2 regions of the Syntrophomonas curvata genome follow, and region 2 is predicted to be linked to the other one. Evidence: riboswitches for the same ligand, from Rfam matches in the RefSeq annotation. Region 2 holds a riboswitch; the other holds the start of a gene.
The links. Region 2 has a riboswitch for cyclic di-AMP ahead of ACU70B_RS05555 (quaternary amine ABC transporter ATP-binding protein). Riboswitches for the same ligand answer to the same signal wherever they lie in the genome.
Positions count from the first base shown of each region.

Region 1 (4,214 bases), 210 kb from region 2:
CGATAGAGTTCAGTACGGGGCACCAGCATAAGGGTTAAAGCCCCGATATAATCCGGGTTCATTTCATTGCATATCTCTGCGGTTTTAATGGCATGATCCACCGCCCGTGGGGTTCTCCCTGCCAAACCCAGTAATACCGTTACCGAGAGCAGAATCCCCGCCTGCCTTATCTTCTTGCCTGCCTCCACCATTTCTTCATAGGTAACCCCTTTTCTGATTTCCCGCAGCAGCTCCGGATCACCGGTTTCCACTCCCAAATAGGCAATAGTTAGTCCTGCTGCTTTCAATGCGGTAAGTTCAGAAATTTCTTTTTTCAAAATACTGTCCGGGCTGGCATAAATGCCTATGTGGCGCAAACCGGCAAAGGTTTTGCGCAAATCGGCCAGTATTTCCAGAAGTTCAGCGGTATCCATGGCCAGCGCATCGCCATCGGCCAAGAAAACCTTCTCCAGATCACCATAATAACTTCCAGCCATGCGAATATCGGCTTTTATTTCTTCCAATGGTCTGACCCGGTATTTTTTGTCCTTATACATACCGCAAAAAGTACAACGATTATGGGTACAACCTACGGTACATTGAAGAATATAGCTCCTCGCTTCACTGGGAGGCCGGAATATGTTTCCTTCATATCTCATCAGCCTGGCACCTCCTTATTTGCTTTATAGTTTATACAAAATAAAATATTTTGTGTAATACTTTACTTTTTATAAATTATAATCTAGCCATATTTTTTGTCCATTGGCATCAAAATAAAAACAGGATGCGAGTTTTTTTAATATTGTGAGGAGGTTGTTGTATGGCGAGGAACAGAGGACTTATGTCCGAGCAGCTCAAATATGAAATCGCCCGAGAACTGGGTGTAGACCATATTGTGGCTACCGAGGGCTGGGGCGGTGTAAGCTCACGAGACTGCGGCCGAGTAGTCGCCAAGGCAATTGAAATCGCAGAGAAAAGCCTGGCCCGGCAAATGTAAATAACTCGCTCCTTTTCGGGGGGTAACACCCCCGAAAAAGTTTATTCTAAGGGGGGCTTGCTTATGATAACCGGAAAAACCCCGTTGGAGGACGTACTGGAAATACCTGGTGCAGCACAAGTTTTCGAGAAATACGGCATCAGATGCCTGGGTTGAATGGGCTTGCGGTTTGAAACCGTCGAGCAGGGTGCTCGGGCCCACAATGTAAATCTGGAGAAACTGTTGGCCGACCTGCGGCAAACCGGCAATAAGGGGTTATAACCCCTTATTGCCGGTTTTGTCAATCGCTGCTTTCCAGAGTCCTATTGTGATAAGTGATAACCTTATGTTCCCAGGTACGCATGGTCAGCTGCTCGTCATGCATAGACATCAGATATTGGGGCAAAAGCGGAGTCTTACCCATACCGCCGGGGGCATTGACTATATAGGTGGGAACTGCCAGACCAGAAGTATAGCCTCTCAGCTGCTCCATAATCTCCAAACCGGTTTCGATGCTGGTGATAAAATGAGCGGTACCCTTTACCTGCTTGGCATGAAACAGATAATACGGTCTAACCCTGATTTTCAAGAGTTCCTGATTGAGCTTTTTCATTATATGAGCATTGTCATTAATTGATTTCAACAATACCGCCTGGTTCCCCAGCACACATCCGGCAGCCATAAGCATGTCACATGCTTTTTTAGCTTCTTCAGTAACTTCCAGGGGACTGTTAAACTGGGTATTGATATACAGCGGCTGATGTTTGGCCAGCACCTGACATAATTCCACGGTAATCCTCTGGGGAAGTGTAACCGGGGTTCTGGTGCCGATGCGCTTAATCTCTACATGTTCGATCCTATCCAATTCACCCAGCAGCCAATCCAGCCTTTTGTCTGACAACATTAGAGCATCACCGCCGGTGATCAGCACATCGCGAATCTCCGGATTGTTTCTTATATATTCCAGGGCATTTTCCAGCTGATGCTTGCCGGCATGATGATCTTTTTCCCCAAAGTTCCTGCGCCGCTGGCAATGGCGGCAATACATGGCACATTGATTGCTGACATTGATTATCAGCCGGTCGGGATAGCGGCGGGTAATGCGAGAAACCGGGCTGGTAGTCAGTTCCCCCATGGGGTCAAGCTTGCCATACTGGTCATAGATTTCCCGGATGTCGGGAATTGCCTGTTTAAATATCGGCGATTGCCGATAGTTGGCAAAATCAATCAGGCTTAGATAATAAGGGGATATGGCCCAGCGATATTTTTTGGAAACAGCCAATATTTCCTGGTATTCACTATCTTTTAAATCGATAAGGCACGACAGAATGTCGACGTCAGAAATGCGGTTTTTGATTTGCCATACCCAGTTGTTCCAATCCTCTTCCGAAGCATTAAAAAATTCAAGCAGGCGCGACCTGTTATTGGTATTGCGTTCCCGGGCCCTGAAACCTGTTTCCAGGCTCGGCTCTGCATCCAGGTAGTCTTGAATCCGGGAGCGCAATTCGTCTGCCCGATTAAGGGAAATGGTAAGGTTATCAATTTTTTGCACGTTCATAAATCAAAACCCTCCTTACATTAATAGTCGACGGAGGGCCAAAGCAATACTTATGCATTTTATCCCTCCCTTAACATGCGCTTACGAAGTTAGCTGACGGGTTAGGGCTTAAGGGTAGCCCTTCAATTCATCATTGATTCACCCCAAAAAATGGTTCCTCCGCTCTGTTTACCCCAACAGATTCAGCGTAATATGATTTCAACAGGTCGGTATCCATACCCCCTTTATTCGAGTATATGCTAATTATTAAGCTAATGCAACTTATTTTTTACTGTTTATTCCATTTGCTTATCATCCAAACAGAAGAAAGGCGATTACCAGTGAAAATACGATAATAAGGCTTGCAGGTCCCAGCCCGCTCCCAATAAGTATGCCTAAAATTGCGGTTAACCATATACTGGCAGCCACGGAAAGGCCGTGAACCTCATTTTTTTCCGAAACCCATATTAGTCCGGTGCCCAAAAACCCCAGGGCGGCTATTATCTGAGCTGAAAGCCGCCCGGGGTCACTGAACCAGGGATAATCTATTACTTTGTAAAACTCAGTCGAGACTATGGTCAATAACGCTGCTCCGGTACATATTATGGCAAACATGCGGGCTGCGACCGTACTGGTTTTCAGCCCGATAATAGTGCCAGCCGCAGCAGCCAGCACTATTCTTAAGAGAAAGCTCCCCAGCATTAAAGCACCCTGTAATTAGGAGCTTCCTTGGTTATACTAATATCGTGGGGATGGCTTTCGGTCAGGCCGGCATTGGTTATGCGGATGAAGCGGGTTTTATTTTTCATTTCTTCAATATTTCTCACCCCACAGTAGCCCATACCCGCCTTCAGACCTCCAATAAGCTGGAAAATGGTCTCGGATACATAACCCTTATAGGGAACCCGGCCTTCAATACCTTCCGGAACCAATTTCTGAGCATCCTCCTGAAAATAGCGGTCACTGCTCCCCTGGGTCATTGCCCCCAGCGAGCCCATACCGCGATATACTTTATAACTTCTCCCCTGCAGAATTACAACCTCTCCGGGACTCTCTTCGGTTCCCGCAAAGAGATTGCCCAGCATAACCACATCTGCCCCGGCGGCAATAGCCTTGGCAATATCCCCGGAATATTTAATGCCTCCGTCAGCAATGATAGGTACTCCATATTGGCCGGCCACGGCGGCGCAATCGGTGACCGCCGTAATCTGGGGGACGCCTATTCCTGCTATTACCCTGGTAGTACAGATGGAACCGGGCCCGATTCCCACCTTGATGGCATCGGCCCCCGCCTTGATAAGCTCCTCGGTAGCCTCCCCGGTAGCAACATTGCCGGCAATAAGCTCAACTTCGGGGAACCCTTGCTTTATGCTGGCAACAGTTTCAACCACCGCTACTGAATGTCCATGGGCGGTATCGACTACTATAACATCAACCCCGGCTTTAACCAGCGCCTGCACCCGGTCATAGGTATTCCGGGCAATACCTACCGCAGCTCCTGCCAGGAGACGTCCCCTGGAATCCTTGGCTGCATGAGGGTATTTATAAGTTTTTTCGATATCTTTAATAGTGATTAGCCCCATAAGGTTAAAATCGTCATCCACTAAAGGCAGTTTTTCGATCTTATACTTGCGCAGGATCTCCATGGCCTCATCCATGCTGGTGCCTACCGGTGCGGTTACCAGTCTTTCACTGGTCATTACATTTTTGATGGGCTGGTTA
Region 1 covers NZ_CM129641.1:1,459,780-1,463,993, reverse strand. The annotation lists gene ACU70B_RS06555 (radical SAM protein) at 1-638, opposite strand, end outside; gene ACU70B_RS06550 (small, acid-soluble spore protein, alpha/beta type) at 800-976, shown strand; gene eam (glutamate 2,3-aminomutase) at 1,257-2,513, opposite strand; cyclic di-AMP (ydaO/yuaA leader) riboswitch at 2,577-2,711, opposite strand; gene ACU70B_RS06540 (MgtC/SapB family protein) at 2,805-3,194, opposite strand; gene guaB (IMP dehydrogenase) at 3,194-4,214, opposite strand, start outside.
Region 1: linked by a shared signal. The riboswitch ahead of eam (glutamate 2,3-aminomutase) and the one ahead of ACU70B_RS05555 (quaternary amine ABC transporter ATP-binding protein) in region 2 are both predicted to bind cyclic di-AMP.

Region 2 (4,214 bases):
GGCTGGCGGCATATCAAGCCGGGAATTGCTGCAGGCCTTGCATCGTTTGGGTGAGCTTAAGGTTGTGGGTTTCGATATGGTGGAGATTTCTCCACCATATGAAAAGGGAGATAATACTTCCATACTGGGGGCCAAAATACTGCGTGAGGCCCTGCTGGCCTATTAATATATAAAAGCGTCTGCCTGATCGGGCAGACGCTTTTTCCTAGTAATTCTCGGCCATTACTTCGTAATAGCTCTGGGGGTGATCACAGGCCGGGCAGCGATCCGGGGCTTCCGTACCTTCATGTACATAACCGCAGTTACGGCACTTCCATTTGACGGGCTTATCCTTTTTGAAAACGGCGCCATCCTTGATATTTTGCAGCAGTTTTCTAAACCGTTTTTCATGTTCTTCTTCTACTTCGGCAATTTCCTTAAATATGTCGGCGATTTCATTAAAACCTTCTTCACGGGCGATTTTTTCAAATTCAGGGTACATACTGGTATGTTCTTCATTTTCACCTTCGGCTGCACTGAGAAGATTTTCGACGGTTGGAGGGACAGAACCTCCGAGCGCTAACTTAAAGAGCCGTTTGGCATGTTCTTTCTCGTTATCGGCGGTCTCGGTAAATATGGCGGCAATTTGCTTGAATCCTTCCTTGTCCGCCTGACTGGCAAAGTAAGTATACTTGTTGCGCGCCTGGGATTCACCTGAGAACGCTGTCCACAGGTTTTCTTCAGTTTTGGAACCTTTTAAGCTCATCCTGATTGCCTCCTTGCTTTATATTTATATTAATCACCCGCAGGTGATCAATAAACAGTTAACCCTTGGGGATAGACATAGATAAGGTTGCTTTGCTCCTGGCGGTTAAAGGTACATACAGACTCCAATAATTCCAGGATTTTTTCCAGTCCGTCGTCATCATTACCGTCAGGAATGATTTCAAATACCGAAGCCTTGAGCTGCATCCAATTAAGTAATTTCAACTCCTGCAGACCTTCGTCCAGAAAGGCCAGGTTCGATACAGGCATGGAAAACGGCGCTCGGGGTTTACTTTTGATATGGGCTTCCATTAATCCTATGAACGATTGCAGCTTTTCTTCTTCTGCCGGAGTTATTGCATATTGAAACAAAACGTCATACAGGTGCTGGACTACTTTGATAGATGTGACATTGGGCAGCAGCAAGTGCTCCTCCTGTCCCAGGAACTTGAGTTGGAATGCCGGGATATCCTGCATGTTTATCCACTCCTTAATGCACTATTAGTATTAAATTCTACATTATTAACAGCAAAAAAAACAGTTCTCATCTTAAAATAGTATTCACCCTGGAGCGTGGAAAAAATATTTATAGATTTATAATATACAATAAAGCTGCGGTACAAGGATTAATGGAGGTAAAGGTATGGGGTACAAGTATTATTCCCGGAGGAAAAGAGACCGGGTGCAAGGTGAAGCCGAGCGCAGGAGAATCGAACAGCAGAGATTAAGATACAACCTCCTGGGTATGCTGGTTATGGCTATAATACTGGCTTTGGCCCTGGACCTGTTCGACTTGGGGGAGAGAATAACCCGGTTCTTCACCGGCAATTGATTACAGGCATGACAGGAAAACCGGTTATATCAAGGAGAATGCCATTAATATGAGCCTTACTGCTTCTGAGGATATATCAGAACAAAATAGACTTTTTTTCGCGGTTTGAGAAAAAGGACTCTCAAGGTTATACTTAATAAATAAACAATTATATACTCCTATGGAACGGCGATTGCCATTCTCAGGCTTAATCCTGGTATTACCAGGAGCGGGGGAACCGTTTATTGGGGTGAATCCAGATCAAACTGGTAGGGTCGCCCTGGACCCGAATCCGGCAGCTAACCCCGTAAGCAGCAGAAAGGGGAGAATGGGGATATATTTACCTTCTTCAAATTATTTTCACCTCCGAAGGTTATCCCTACGATCATGAATCCTCTCGTTTTAATATGCCATATAGTGTTGCCTGCTTAAGGCTGAATGTTGGTTTTTATCAGCACCAGACCTCTATTGCCATATCTTAAAATACGATGGGAAAATCCCGGTTCGATTTTCTGCAGATGCTGTCCTGCGATTGCTTGAAGGCTTCGCTTCCGGGAATGGCCGCACACTGGTCTATTGCCTGCCTGCTGCTTGCCTAATCAGTAAAGGGGGGATTATTTGTGGAAATAATCAAGGTAGAACATCTAACCAAGATTTATGGCGCAGATGCAAACAAGGCGCTTAAACTTCTGCAACAGGGTCAGGATAATAACACGATTAAAAGAAAAACCCGCCAGGTGGTAGGAATCAGGGATGTCAGTTTTCACATTGAACCGGGGGAAAGCTTTGTGATTATGGGGCTTTCAGGCAGTGGCAAGTCGACCTTATTACGTTGCCTTAACGGTTTGATTAGTGCCACGGCCGGCAAAATCTTTATCGATGGTCATGAGCTTACGGGAATGTCCAGGCACTCGCTTGAAGAACTGCGCCGCAAGAAGATGGGTATGGTCTTTCAGCGTTTTGCACTCTTACCTCATCGTACCGTCCTCGGCAATGTTGGTTACGGCCTGGAGATACAGGGAATAGCACGGGCTGAACGCGAGCAAAGGTCACTGCAGGCCATTGAAATGGTAGGGCTTAAAGGCTGGGAGGACTCTTATCCGGCCGGCCTCAGCGGCGGTATGCAGCAACGAGTGGGGATAGCCCGGGCTCTGGCTACCGACCCGGATATTTTATTGCTGGATGAGCCTTTCAGTGCCCTGGATCCTTTGATCAGACAGGAAATGCAGGATGAATTGCTGGAGATCCAAAAAAAACTGCAGAAGACCATTGTCTTTATTACCCATGATTTGGATGAAGCCCTTAAGATAGGGGACCGGATTGCCCTGATGAAGGATGGTACAATTGTTCAGATGGGACAGCCGGAGGATATATTATTATCTCCCGCCACCGAATATGTGGCCCGTTTTGTCGAAAACGTCAACTACTCCAGGGCTTTGACCGCAGCATCGGTAATGGTGAGGGCCCGGAATGTGGTTTATCCCAAAGACGGCCCCATGACCGCTTTACACATTATGGAAAGATTCGGGATGTCGTCCTTGTTTGTTACCGACCGTGGGGGCAAGCTGCTGGGTTATGTCAATGCGGATGATGCTTCCCGGATTGCGCATCAGGGAATCAGAGAATTAGATATGATTATAAACAAGGATGGTCCCGTAGCTTTGCCTGACACTCCATTATGTGAACTGCTGGAAGTACTGGCTCGCACCAAGGTGCCGGTAGCGGTAGTTGACGAGGCCGGCAGCCTGAAAGGAGTACTGGTGAGAGGGTCAGTGATAGCCGGTCTGGCCGGGGAAAGGAGGGAAACCAGTGAGTAGCCTTATGGACAGCATTCCGCGTATACCGCTGGCGGAATGGACGGATCGCTCTATTGATTACCTGCAGGCGGAATGGGGGGAGTCAACCCAGGCGTTTGCCACCGGAATGGAAGAGTTGATCAAGGGGCTGCAGGGTTTTTTAATAAGCCTGCCTCCGGAATTGCTGATTATTGTTTTCAGCCTGTTGGCCTGGTGGCTGGTCAATAAGAAAATAGCCTTGTTTGCTTTATTGGGTTTGATGTTCATATACAATATCGGGCTATGGAAAGTATCGATGGAAACCCTGGCTCTGGTAATCGGCGCGGTAGCTCTGTGTATATCGATAGGAATTCCGCTGGGGATACTGGCGGCCAAGAATAGGACCGCCCACCGGATTATTGCTCCCGTACTGGATTTTATGCAGACTCTGCCCGCATTTGTATACCTCCTGCCTGCCATTCCCTTCTTTGGGCTGGGGGTAGTTCCGGCCGTATTGACCACTATCGTTTTCTCCATGCCTCCGGTCATAAGACTTACCGAGTTAGGTTTAAAACAGGTTCCGGAAGAACTGGAGGAATTGGGGAAGTCCTTCGGCTCAACTTTTTGGCAGATGTTGTTCAAGATAGAATTACCTCTGGCGCGAGCCAATATATTGGCGGGGATCAACCAATGCATCATGCTTTCACTGTCAATGGTGGTGGTAGCCGCCATGATCGGCGCCAAAGGACTGGGGGGTGTGGTATGGACAGCCATTCAGCAGCTTAAAATGGGAATGGGGTTTGAAGCAGGTGTAGCCATAGTCATTCTGGCGATAATACTTGACCGTATAACCCAGAACCTGGGTAAAACAACGGGGAAGGAGA
Region 2 covers NZ_CM129641.1:1,251,919-1,256,132, forward strand. The annotation lists gene speB (agmatinase) at 1-166, shown strand, start outside; gene rbr (rubrerythrin) at 206-745, opposite strand; gene ACU70B_RS05545 (hypothetical protein) at 793-1,221, opposite strand; gene ACU70B_RS05550 (hypothetical protein) at 1,388-1,576, shown strand; cyclic di-AMP (ydaO/yuaA leader) riboswitch at 1,751-1,884, shown strand; gene ACU70B_RS05555 (quaternary amine ABC transporter ATP-binding protein) at 2,176-3,372, shown strand; gene ACU70B_RS05560 (ABC transporter permease) at 3,365-4,214, shown strand, end outside.